2 regions of the Brevundimonas sp. SPF441 genome follow, and region 2 is predicted to be linked to the other one. Evidence: predicted binding sites of a transcription regulator. Region 2 holds the regulator's gene; the other holds the start of a gene.
What was found. Region 2 encodes HrcA, which represses chaperone genes, less so after heat shock. Its sites were predicted from a motif close to GTTAGCANTCNNNNNNNNNGANTGCTAAC; they were not measured.

Region 1: a site for HrcA is predicted at 3,055-3,083, ahead of groES (co-chaperone GroES). Genes of this name have one in related genera too.

What each region holds. Positions count from the first base shown of each region.
Region 1 is NZ_WJWX01000012.1:62,727-69,376, reverse strand. It holds gene GGC30_RS08900 (glycosyltransferase family 2 protein) at 49-777, shown strand; gene groL (chaperonin GroEL) at 995-2,641, opposite strand; gene groES (co-chaperone GroES) at 2,695-2,982, opposite strand; gene GGC30_RS08885 (hypothetical protein) at 3,281-3,703, shown strand; gene pgi (glucose-6-phosphate isomerase) at 3,764-5,383, opposite strand; gene GGC30_RS08875 (hypothetical protein) at 5,483-5,959, shown strand; gene recQ (DNA helicase RecQ) at 5,966-6,650, opposite strand, start outside.
Region 2 is NZ_WJWX01000021.1:1,426-8,075, reverse strand. It holds gene glmS (glutamine--fructose-6-phosphate transaminase (isomerizing)) at 1-1,388, opposite strand, end outside; gene glmM (phosphoglucosamine mutase) at 1,550-2,896, shown strand; gene GGC30_RS11975 (hypothetical protein) at 2,893-3,354, opposite strand; gene rph (ribonuclease PH) at 3,419-4,144, opposite strand; gene hrcA (heat-inducible transcriptional repressor HrcA) at 4,210-5,304, shown strand; gene grpE (nucleotide exchange factor GrpE) at 5,349-5,936, shown strand; partial or broken gene GGC30_RS11955 (S8 family peptidase) at 5,961-6,650, opposite strand, start outside.

The sequences.
Region 1 (6,650 bases), on a different contig from region 2:
GTCGTCAGCCGTCTCCCCTAAGCCGTCGTTATCCTCTATGGAGCGCCGATGACCCCCGAAACGCCCGAAATCTCCGTCGTCGTTCCCGTCCATGACGAGGCGGGCGCCGCCGTGCCTCTGGCGCGCGAGATCGCCGCCGCCTTCGCCGGCCGTTCGTACGAGATGATCTTCGTGGACGATGCGTCCAAGGACGCGACCCTGGCCGAGCTGACGGCCGCCATGGCCGAACTGCCGGCGCTGCGCGTGCTGGCCCACGGGACCAATGCGGGCCAGAGCCGGGCGGTTCGCACCGGCGTCCTGGCCGCGCGGGCGCCAGTCGTGGTGACGATGGACGGCGACGGCCAGAACCCGCCGGCCGATGCGCCCCGCCTGGTCGATGCGCTTCTGTCCGCCCCCGGCGACGTGGGCCTGGTCGGCGGCCGTCGCGCCAAACGTCAGGACACCGAGGCCAAACGCCAGGCCTCGATCTGGGCCAACCGCATCCGACGCAAACTGCTGGGCGACGACGCCGACGACACCGGCTGTGGACTGAAGGCCTTCCGCCGCGACGTCTTCCTGCGCCTGCCCTACTTCGATCATATCCACCGCTACCTGCCGGCGCTGATGATCCGCGAGGGGTTCAAGAACCAGTACCTCGACGTGGACCACCGCCACCGCGAGGTCGGTCGGTCGAAATACACCAACTGGGGCCGCCTGCGCGCCTCGGTCTCGGACCTCTTGGGCGTGATGTGGCTGAAGACGCGGTCCCGCAAGCCGGGCGCGATTTCGGAGTTCTAGAACGCTGTCTCCTCCCCACCTCGTGGGGAGGTGGCGCGATGCCTCTTGCCGTCGTGACGGAGGGGCTGGCGCCGCATCTCCGACATCGGTGGGACTTCAAGAGCCCCTCCACCCCGCTACGCGCGGTCCCCCTCCCCGCTTCGCAGGGAGGAGACATGAAAAAGGGCGGGGTCTTGCGACCCCGCCCTTCTGCATTTCAGCGTCGGTCAGCTTGGACTTAGAAGTCCATGCCGCCCATGCCGCCCATGCCGCCCATGTCGGGGGCCGAGGCTCCGCCCGACTTCTTGGGGGCGTCGGCGACGGCGGCTTCCGTCGTGATCAGGATGCCGGCCACCGAAGCGGCGTCTTGCAGGGCCGTGCGGACGACCTTGGCCGGGTCGATGACGCCCATCTGCACCAGGTCGCCGTACTCTTCGGTCTGGGCGTTGAAGCCGAACGAAGCGTCGCCGTTTTCCAGCACCTTGCCGACCACGATCGAACCTTCGACGCCCGAGTTTTCGGCGATCTGACGGATCGGAGCCTGCAGGGCGCGACGGATGATCGCGATGCCGGCGTTCTGGTCGGCGTTGTCGCCCTTGACGTCGGCCAGGATCTTGGAGGCCTTCAGCAGGGCGATGCCGCCGCCCGGAACGATGCCTTCGTCAGCCGCGGCGCGCGTGGCGTTCAGGGCGTCGTCGACGCGGTCCTTCTTTTCCTTCACTTCGACTTCGGTCGAACCGCCGACGCGGAGAACCGCGACGCCGCCGGCCAGCTTGGCCAGACGTTCCTGCAGTTTTTCCTTGTCGTAGTCGGAGGTGGTGTCTTCGATCTGGCGCTTGATCTGGGCCACGCGGGCTTCGATCTCGTCCTTGCCGCCGACGCCTTCGACGATGGTGGTGTCGTCCTTGGTGATGGTGACCTTCTTGGCCTTGCCGAGCATGTCGATGGTGACGCTCTCAAGCTTGATGCCCAGGTCTTCCGAGATGACCTGGCCGCCCGTCAGGATGGCGATGTCTTCCAGCATGGCCTTGCGGCGATCGCCAAAGCCAGGAGCCTTGACGGCGGCGACGCGCAGGCCGCCACGCAGCTTGTTGACGACCAGGGTCGCCAGGGCTTCGCCTTCGATGTCCTCGGCGATGATCAGCAGCGGACGGCCCGACTGCACCACGGCTTCCAGGATCGGCAGCATGGCTTGCAGCGAGGTCAGCTTCTTCTCGAACAGCAGGATGAGCGGCTCTTCGAGTTGGGCCTCCATCTTGTCGGCGTTGGTGATGAAGTAAGGCGACAGGTAGCCGCGGTCGAACTGCATGCCTTCGACGACGTCGACGGTGGTGTCGGCGGTCTTGGCTTCCTCGACAGTGATGACGCCTTCGTTGCCGACCTTGGCCATGGCCTGGGCGATCAGCTCACCGATTTCCGAGTCGCCGTTGGCCGAGATGGTGCCGACCTGGGCGATTTCCGAGTTGTTGGAGACCGGCTTGGAGTTCGACTTGATCTCTTCCAGCACCAGGCCGACGGCCTTGTCGATGCCGCGCTTCAGATCCATCGGGTTCATGCCGGCGGCGACGGCCTTCAGGCCCTCTTGCACGATGGCTTGAGCCAGAACGGTTGCGGTAGTGGTGCCGTCGCCCGCCTTGTCGTTCGTTTTCGAAGCGACTTCGCGGATCATCTGGGCGCCCATGTTCTCGAAGGCGTCTTCCAGCTCGATCTCTTTGGCGACCGACACGCCGTCCTTGGTCGAGCGCGGAGCGCCGAAGGACTTCTGGATTACGACGTTGCGGCCCTTGGGACCCAGCGTCACCTTGACGGCGTTGGCGAGCACATTGACGCCGCGCAGCATCTTGTCGCGCGCGTCGGTGTTGAAGTGTACGATTTTAGCGGCCATGCGGGCAGCTCCTATCTATATGAATTAATTGAAGAACGTCAGACGTCGGGTGCTTAGGACAGCACGCCCAGGACGTCGGATTCCTTCATGATGATCAGGTCTTCGCCGTCGATCTTCACTTCCGTGCCCGACCACTTGCCGAACAGGATGCGGTCGCCGGCCTTCAGCTCCAGAGCATTGACCTTGCCGGTGTCGTCGCGGGCGCCAGGGCCGACGGAGACGACTTCGCCTTCCTGCGGCTTTTCCTTGGCGGTGTCGGGGATGATGATGCCACCCTTGGTCTTGGATTCTTCTTCAACGCGCTTGACCAGCACGCGGTCGCCGAGCGGACGGAACGCCATCGGACTTCTCCCTTTAAAACCCCCGGATCGGGGCGTTTCTGAAACGGTGTGCGGCGCTCTTGCGATCGCCGTTTTGGCAGCCGACCAGCGAGAGTGCTAACGCGAGCGGGAGTTAGGCAGAGGCAGGGTCATCGTCAAGCGGCGGCGGTGGATCGCCGCGCGAATTCTCTGTGACAAATGAACCGAAAATGAATGCCCGTCTCCAGGGTCGTTCAAACTGGGAGCGATAGAAAGGCCTCAACGCTGGATGCCTTCCCGCCCCGGAAACGCAGATCGGCAAGCCAACAAGGAGACCAAAATGTCCAAGCTGCTGAAGATTACGGCGGTCGCCGCCGCCCCCGTCGTGGCCCTGAGCCTGATGGCCGCTCCAGCTTCCGCGCAATCGCGCGACCGCGACAACACCGGCCGCAACGCCCTGATCGGCGCCGCGGTGGGCGGTCTGGCGGGCGCCATCTATGGCAACGGCGACGGCAGCTACATCGCGGGCGGTGCGCTTGCCGGCGCGGCGCTGGGCGCAGTGGCCTCCAACCGCGGCTCGGGCTGCGAATACTACCGCGGCGGTCAATGCTACCGTAATCAAGGCCACTGGGAGCGCGAGCACGGCATCGACCGCAGCCGCTCGGGCTACGACTACCGCTACGACGGCCGCCGTTACGACTCGCGCTATGACCGCCGCGACTATCGCAACAATCGCGACTACCGCTACGACCGCCGCTGGTAAGCGTTTGACGCTCTAGGTTGATCGGCAGGGCCCGTCCGGCAAGGACGGGCCCTTTTCGCGTCAACCCATCAGACGCGTCATCAGGGCCGCCGTGGACGGATCCAGGTCCGCCGAGGGGCCGCCCGCGTTCACGTCCTTCAGGATCGCCTTGGCCAGGACCTTACCCAGTTCGACGCCCCATTGGTCGAAGCTGTTGATGTCCCAGATCACGCCCTCGACGAAGGTCTTGTGCTCATACAGGGCCAGCAGCGCGCCCAGGGTTTCGGGCGTCAGACGATCCATGACGATGGCCGTCGATGGACGGTTGCCGGTGAAGGTGCGGTGGGACGCCAGGCGCGTCGCCTCCTCCTCCGACAACCCTTGCGCCAACCCTTCGGCCTTGGCCGCCTCGGTCGTCTTGCCCAGCATCAGGGCTTGGCCCTGGGCCAAGGCGTTGGACCACAAAGGCGCTTCTGGGGGCGCCTCCGGCGCGTCCGCATGAGTCTTGGCCACGATCACAAACTCGGCCGGGACGGTCTGCGGTCCCTGGTGGATCTGCTGGAAGAAGGCGTGCTGACCATTGGTGCCCGGCTCGCCGAAGACGACAGGGCAGGTCTGGCGCGTCACCGGCGTGCCGTCGCGATGCACCCGCTTGCCGTTCGACTCCATCTCCAGCTGCTGCAGGAAAGACGGCAGGCGACGCAGGGCGTGGGCGTAGGGCGCCACCGTCCGCGCCGGCCGGTTCAGGCCATCGACGTTGAACACCTGGGCCAAAGCCAGCAGGATCGGGGCGTTTCGCTCCAGCGGGGCCGACACGAAGTGCGCGTCCATCTCCGCCGCGCCCGCCAGCATCCGTTCGAACACGTCCCAGCCCAGGGCGATGCCGCACGACAGGCTGACCGCCGACCACAGCGAATAGCGCCCGCCGACCCAGTCCCGGAAGGCGAATGTCCGGCCGCAGCCGAAGGCCGCCGCCTTGTCCGGCGCCGCCGTCACCCCGATGAAGTGTTTCGTCATCCCCTCGGCCGGCAGCGACGCCGCCAGCCAGGCCTTGGCCGCCTCGGCGTTGGCCAGGGTTTCCTGGGTCGTGAAGGTCTTGGAGACGACCACCACCAGGGTGGTCTCGGGATCGAGGCCGGTCAACGCCTCGGCCATGTCGCGCGGGTCGATATTGGCGACGAAGCGCAGGTCGATGGCTGGGTCCAGCGGGCGCAGAGCGTCCCAGACCACGCGGGGCCCCAGGTCCGAACCGCCGATGCCGACGTGGACGATGGCCTCGAACGTCTTGCCCGTCGCGCCCGCCTCGGCGCCCGACCGTACTGCATCGGCATAGGCCTTCATGTCCGCCCGCACGGCGTCCACCTCGGCCGAGACCGGCTCGCCCAGGGCCTTGAAGTCGGCGCCCGGCGCAGCGCGCAGAGCGGGGTGCAGGACCGCCCGGCCCTCGGTCAGATTGACGGCCTCGCCGGCGAACAGGGCCGCTCGACGCCCTTCGACGTCGCTGGCGCGCGCCAAGTCCAGACAAGCGTCGAAGGCGGCCCTGGTCCAGCTCTGTTTCGACAGGTCCAGATAGAGCCCCGCCGCCTCGACCGACATCCGCGCCAGCCGGTCAGGATCGGCGGCGAACTGATCCACGATCCGCACGGAGGCGGCCTCGGCGGCGGCTTGGTCGAAGGCGGTCCAGGCGGCGTCGCGGGTCATCGTTGTCTCCATCGGGAATGACAGGGTAAACACTCGTTTACGGCTGGGACGTATTCAGGTTCAACGTCCCAGCGGACGCTGAAACAGGAAGTCACCTCCATGTCCTGCGGCCTTGCTCTCACGATCGCCCTGGCGATGTCCAATCCCTCGGTGGCCCTGGCCGCCGAACAGCCGGCCGCCGCGCCCGGCGCGCCGATCTCGGTGGCGGGCGAGCCGCTGTTCGCTGACATCATCTCACGCTCGGCCAGCCTGAAGGCTGTCGTCGATGGCTGGGCCGCCGCCAAGGCCGCCGACGACGCCGCCTTCTTCACCAGCCAGGCCTTCACCGGCTTCAAAGCCCAGGCGGAACAGTTGGCCGCCTTGGACATGCAGGGTCACCTGATCCTGAAGGAACGCGGCACCGACGGCGACCTGAAATGCATCCTGCGCGGCATTTCCGAGGACATGCCCAAGAAGGTTCAGGCCGTTCAGGCCGCCGCCAACCCGGCCGAGCGCGCCACAGCCCTGTCGGAACTGTCCTATCTGCTGAACGACAACGTCGAAGTCATCACCGCCCCGCCCAAGCCGGAAGTCTGACGCCTTCTAGAGGGCGGCCAGCGCCTCCAGCACGCCCTTGCCGTAGCGATCCAGCTTCGACTGACCGACGCCGGAAATGGCGCCCAGACTGTTCAGGTCGCCCGGCTCGGCGTGGGCGATCTCCAGCAGCGTCCGGTCCTGGAAGATGACATAGGGCGGGACGTGCTGTTCCGAGGCGCGGTCGCGGCGCCAGGCGCGCAAAGCCTCGAACCGAGCGCGGACGTCCGCGTCCATCGTCTCCAGCGCCGCATTGCGCCCTTCGCCCGATCGGTCACGACGGCGCGGGGCCGTATCGGCCCTCAGAGGCGCACGACGCACCTCGATCTGGCGCTCGCCGCGATAGACGGCGCGCACCGCCTCGGGATCGCCCAGCCCGACCAGCGGCTTGCCGTCATTAGGATCCTCGGCCAGCAGACCTTCGAACAGCAGGTGATCGACGATCTCGCGCCAGCTGTTCAGCGAAATCTCGCGCCCTATGCCCCAGGTGGACAGTTGCTGCTCCCACGGCTGCACATCCTTGGTGCGGGCGGTCAGGTGATCGACGACGCGATTGCGCCCGAACCGGCCGCCCAAGCGCTGCACCGCCGCCAGCGCCTTCTGGGCCGGGACGGTCGCGTCGTAAAGCTGGGGCGGGTCGCCGCAGATGTCACAGACGCCGCAAGGCTGGGCGTCATGCTCGCCGAAGTATCGC
Region 2 (6,650 bases):
ACGTCGTCCGCCTTTGACAGATCGTGGGTCACCGCTCGGATGCTGTCGCCCATCGTCAGGGCCTCGGCGATCAGGCGCGGGCTTTCGAACAGAGCCTTGACCAGTTCGGCCTCGTGAGCCGCATCGATCCGGCCGCGCGCCACGCCCGCCGCCACGGCCAGAGCCAAGAGCGCGGCAACCTGGGCGGTGAAGGCCTTGGTCGAGGCGACGCCGATCTCGGGTCCGGCATGGGTGGGCCACAGGACGGCGGCTTCGCGCGCCATCGAGGACGAGTGAACATTGACGACAGCAGCGGTCTGCAACCCCTGCGCCTTGCACCAGGTCAGGCTGGCCAGGGTGTCGGCCGTCTCGCCCGACTGGCTGACGGCGACCGCCAGCGTCTTGGGCGACACGGCAGGCGAGCGATAGCGGAACTCGGACGCGATCTCGACGTCGCAGGGCAGGCCGGCCAGTTTCTCGAACGCATAACGACCGATCTGGCCGGCGTAGAAGGCGGTGCCGCAGGCGACGATCTGGATGCGGTCGATGGCGGCGAAATCGACAGGATTGGTCTTGGCCTTGCCGGTTACCAGGTCGAGATATTCCGACAGGGTGTGCTGGACGCTGTCGGGCTGTTCATGGATTTCCTTCTCCATGAAGTGGCGATATTCGCCCTTCTCGACCATGGCCGATGAGGCCGAGACCTGGACGATGGCGCGTTCGACCGGCTTGCCCGCGACGTCGAACATCTGGGCGCCGGCCTTGGTCACGGCGACGTAATCGCCCTCTTCCAGATAGGAAATCTTCTGCGTGAAAGGACCGACCGCGAGCGCATCCGAGCCCAGATACATCTCGTCCTCGCCCCAGCCGACGACCAGAGGGCTGCCGCGTCGCGCGCCCAGGATCAGGTCGTCCGTCCCGTCGATCAGCACCGCCAGCGCATAGGCGCCCGTCAGCCGGTCCAGGGTAATCTTGAAGGCTTCAAGCGGCGCACGACCCGTATTCAGTTCGGCGTCCAGCAGGTGGGCGATGACCTCGGTGTCGGTCTGGCTTTCGAAGACATGGCCTTCGGCGGCCAGTTCGGCCTTCAGCTCGGCGAAGTTCTCGATGATGCCGTTGTGGACCAGGGTGACGCGCCCAGCCTTGTGCGGGTGGGCGTTCTCCGTCGTCGGCGCGCCGTGCGTGGCCCAGCGGGTATGGCCGATGCCGACCGTCGCCGTCATCGGCTCCTCGGCCAGGACGGCTTCCAGATTGCGGATCTTTCCTTTGGCGCGGCGGCGCTCGACCGACCCGTTCACGACTGCGGCGACGCCGGCGGAATCATAGCCGCGGTACTCCAGCCGTTTCAGGCTGTCGATCAGCCGGGGAACGACAGGTCCGTTGCCGGTGACGCCGATGATGCCGCACATGAGCGAAGGCTCCGAGAAGTCAGGAAAAGGGCGCCGCTTTGCACTGGCGGCGATCCGGGGCTAAGCCACACATCAAGCCCCATCGGCCGTCTATGCAATCTTAAGGCGGGCCGCATCAAAAAAGGGGTTTCGGAACGTTACCCGAAACAAAGGACCGCACCTTGGGCGACAGAAAATATTTCGGCACCGACGGCATTCGCGGCCGCGCCAACACCTATCCGATGACGGCCGAGGTCGCGCTGCGCGTGGGTCTGGCCGCAGGGAAACTGTTCCGCACCGACGACGACCGCCGCCATCTTGTGGTGATCGGCAAGGACACGCGCCTGTCCGGCTATACGATTGAGCCGGCCCTGGTCGCCGGTTTCGCTTCGGTCGGAATGGACGTGCGCACCTTCGGTCCCGTCCCGACGCCCGGCGTGGCCATGCTGACCCGGTCGATGCGCGCCGATCTGGGCGTGATGATCTCGGCCTCGCACAACGACTATGCCGACAACGGCATCAAGCTGTTCGGGCCGGACGGTTACAAGCTGTCGGACGAGATCGAGCTGAAGATCGAGGCCATGATGGACCAGAGTCTGGACCAGGGCCTGGCGCCGTCGAACAAACTGGGCCGGGTCAAACGCATCGACGACGCCCAGGCTCGCTATATCGAGATCGCCAAGCAGGCCTTCCCCAAGCGGCTGACGCTGCAAGGGCTGCGCATCGCCGTCGATTGCGCCAACGGCGCCGGCTACAAGGTCGCGCCCACCACCCTGTTCGAACTGGGCGCCGAAGTCTTCCCCGTGGGCGTGACCCCGAATGGCACCAACATCAACGCCGAGTGCGGCTCGACTCATCCGGCGACCCTGGCCGATGCGGTCAAACGCTACCGCGCCGATATCGGCATCGCCCTGGACGGCGACGCCGACCGACTGATCATCTGCGACGAGACGGGTCGGGTCGTGGACGGCGATCAGATCATGGCCCTGGTCGGGCTGGACTGGGCCAGGCGCGGCCTCCTGACCGGCGGGGGCGTGGTGGCCACCGTCATGTCCAACCTGGGGCTGGAGCGAACACTCAAGTCCGAAGGCCTGACGCTGGAGCGGACCAAGGTCGGCGACCGCTATGTCATGGAAAGGATGCGCGAAGGCGGCTTCAACATCGGCGGCGAACAGTCGGGCCACATCATCCTGCACGACCACGCCACCACCGGCGACGGCCTGATGGCGGCGCTGCAGGTGCTGGCCGTCCTGGTCGAATCCGGCAAGCCGATGAGCGAACTGGCCCGCCAGTTCGACCCCGTTCCGCAAAAGCTGGAGAACGTCCGCTTCACCGCCGACAAGCCGCTGGAGACCGACACGGTCAAGGCCGCCATCGCCGAGGCCGAGGCGGCGCTGAACGGCTCGGGCCGCCTGCTGGTGCGGCCGTCGGGCACCGAAAAACTGATCCGCGTCATGGCCGAGGGCGACGACGAGGCGCTGGTCAAGCGGGTGGTGGCCGATGTGGCGGGCGCGGTGCGCTCAGCCTAGGGCTTGCACGCCGCCGGCGGGTCTCCGTCGCGTTCCCACAGTTTGCAGGACCGGTCGATCTCTCCCTGGATCAGGTCGCAGGGGTTGGCGGCGTTGCAGGGCGGGCGGGTCGCCGGGCTGACTTGGGTGCAGCGCTCGACCAGCCGGGCAGAGGCGGCGGCGCCGATGGCTTCGCGGCAGGGGACCTCGCTGATCGGCACCGGCTGAGCGGGCATGTCTGGACCCTCGGGAATGCTGGCCTCAGGGTCCTCGGCCGGTTTGGCGGCTTCCTTCTCCGCAGCCGCCGGCTTGACGGGCGCGGCAGGCGGCGGAGCGTCCGGCGCCAGTGGAACCGCGTCGATGACGTTGCTGCTTGCCGCCGTGTCTCCGGGCGCAGGCTGATCGGCTGGATCAGCGCGGTGACATCCGGCCATCAACAGAACGCAGGCGGCCATTGAAAGCCAGGGGGATCGACGCATCGACTTGTCTCCGGTCAGGACTGACCGAACGAGGATGCCCGTCCGCGCCTCGAGGTGAAACCCCCTATCGCTTCACCGCCGCCAAGGCCGCCTTCTGCAGGGCGAACAGTTCGGTGCAGCCGATCTCGGCCAGCGAGAAGAGCCGGTCGAACTCGGCGCGTGAGAAGCCGCGCTTCTCGCCCGTGGCCTGGACCTCGACGATCTGGCCCGAGCCGGTCAGGACGAAGTTCGAATCCGCCTCGGCCTCGGAATCCTCTTCGTAATCCAGGTCCAGCACCGGCACGCCGTCGCAGACGCCGCACGACACGGCCGCCACCTGATCCGTGATCGGGTCGGCCTTAAGCACGCCCTCGTCGCGCAGATAGTTCAGGGCCAGGCTCATGGCGACCCAGGCGCCGGTGATCGACGCCGTGCGGGTGCCGCCGTCGGCCTGGATGACGTCGCAGTCGATCAACACCTGGCGTTCCCCCAAGGCCTTGAGGTCCACCACGGCGCGCAGGGAGCGGCCGATCAATCGCTGAATCTCTTGCGTGCGGCCCGACTGTTTGCCGGCGGCGGCTTCACGACGCCCGCGCGTGTGGGTGGCGCGGGGCAGCATGCCGTATTCAGCGGTCACCCATCCCTGGCCCGTGTTGCGCATCCAGCCCGGCACCTTGTCCTCGATCGAGGCGGTCACCAGCACCTTGGTGTTGCCGAAGCTGATCAAGCACGAGCCCTCAGCATAACGGTTGACGCCGGTCTCGATGGTCACGGGACGCAGTTGATCGTCGGTGCGTTGCGAATGGCGCATGGGAGGGATCCTGGAAGTCTGACCTTGGAAGCTGTGGCGGCGGTGCTTATCCTGAAACCGTGAGCCTGTATGCCCCGAAAAACCCGCCGTTCGACGCCGGCCAGTCCCTCGCGGGTTTGGCGGGGCTGGATGCGCGGGCGCGCGACATCTTCCGTCGCATCGTGGAATCCTATCTGGAGACCGGTGAGCCGGTCGGGTCGCGGACCCTGTCGCTGGGCGGCATCGCCCTGTCGCCTGCCTCGATCCGCAACACCATGCAGGATCTGACCCTCGCGGGCCTGCTGGCGGCGCCCCACACCTCGGCCGGGCGCATCCCGACCCATGCGGGCCTGCGCCTGTTCGTCGACGGCCTGCTGGAGGTCGGCGACCTGACCAAGGAAGAGCGTCGCGAGATCGACGGCCGGCTCGCCGGGCGCGGCCGGAACTTCGAGTCCGCCTTGGACGAGGCCTCGAACCTGCTGTCCGGTCTGGCCGGCGGCGCGGGCGTCGTCTCCAGCCCGGTCCGTGATTCCGGCGTCAAACATGTCGAGTTCGTCGCCCTGGGCGGGGATCAGGCCCTGGCGGTGATCGTCGCCGACGACGGCACGGTCGAGAACCGGATCATGACCCTGTCGGCCGGCGTCACGCCTTCAACCCTGGTCGAGGCCTCCAACTTCCTGAACGCCCGCCTGCGCGGCCGCCCCTTCGCCGACGCCAAGCGAGAGATGACCCAAGAGTTGGAAATCGCACGGCGTGAACTGGACCAGACGGCCGCCCGCCTGGTCGAGGACGGATTCGCTGCGTGGTCCGGCGGCCAGGATCGCGAGCGGGCCCTGATCGTGCGGGGTCGCGCCAACTTGCTTCAGGACCGGGAAGGCCTAGCCGATCTGGAGCGGGTCCGCGTCCTTTTCGATGATCTGGAGCAGAAGGAACAGCTGATCGGCCTGCTGGACGGCGTCGATGCAGCCCAAGGCGTGCGCATTTTCATCGGCGCCGAGACACGGTTGTTTTCACTTTCGGGTTCCGCCGTGATCGCGGCGCCCTATATGAGCGGCCAACAGCGGGTTCTGGGCGCCATCGGCGTCATAGGCCCCGCAAGACTGAACTACGCCCGTGTCATTCCGTTGGTGGACTATACCGCCCGGGTGCTGGGCCGGATGCTGGACGGGAACGACAAGTGAGCGACAAGCCCCTTAACGACGAACTGAACGACGTGGACGCCGACATGGCCGAAACCAACGCCGAACACGGTCTGGACGCCCATCCGTCAGACGATCTGGCGCCGCTGGACGCCGTGATCGCCGAGCGTGACGAATGGAAGGACCGCGCCTTGCGCGTCGCCGCCGAGATGGAGAATCTGAAGCGCCGTTCGGAGACGCAGCAGAACGACGCCCGCGCCTTCGCCATCCAGCGCTTCGCCAAGGACCTACTGGGCGTCGCCGACAATCTGGAACGCGCCCTGATGGCTGCGCCCAAGGACGCCGAGGGCGCGACCGCCGGTCTGGTGACCGGGTTGGAACTGACGCAGAAGGCCCTGCTGCAGGCCTTCGACGCGAACGGCCTGAAGCGCGTTGCGCCCCAGGCCGGCGAGGCCTTCAACCCGCATCTCCACCAGGCGATGATGGAACAGCCGTCCGAGACCGTGCCCGGTGGATCGGTGATCCAGACCATGCAGTCCGGTTTCGAACTGTTCGGCCGCACCGTGCGCCCCGCAATGGTCGTCGTCGCCGCCAAGGGATCCGGCGCCCAGGCTCCCAACCCCTATGGCGCCGCCCCCGCCGCCGACGGTCAAGCCTTCGACGGAAAGGCCTGATCCGCAGTCGTCAGGCGGCGTCGGTCAGAACTGACGCCGCCAGGCTCCGATCAGGGCGAACTCCGGCGGCGCGTCTGCGACATGGCGCGGCTCGCGGCTGGCGACCGCTTGCAGCGTCATGCTGGACCCATCCCACAGCCGACGTTCGCCACCGAGGATGAAGTCGATCTGGCGGCCGCTGGGCGTCGCCGAGAAGCTGCGGCGCGAGTAGGTCAGCGGATCGAAATATTCGACAGGAACATCCGCCAGCATGGCGGAGAAGGTTCCGCGCTCGATCCTGAGCGGCTGAGCCAGGGTAAAGCTGATCCGGTCACAGATCATCGAACAGCCCGTCAAGAGCCCCAGCCGCCAATTCGAACTGATCGCCGCCTGATCCATCGACAGGAACCGACCCTCGATCCGGGTCGACCCCATCCCCGCCTCGCCAACCAGGCGCAGGCCCGGCCGCAGGGTCCAGTCGCCGCCCAGCGCATAGAAGCTGGTTCGTGACGGCAGGGCGAAGTCGGACCCGCCCGGCAGGAAGGCGCCCAAAGGCCCGAGACGTTCATCCAGGGCGCCGACGCTGAACGACAGACCGCCGTCCGCTCCGCGCCATCCGATCGCCGCGCGACTATAGGTCGAGGCGTCCTGCTCGACACGACGCAGCGGCATCCGGCGATCGCCGCCGCCGCTCTCGCCCGAGACCGTCACCGGGCCGAACCGCATCGCGCCGCG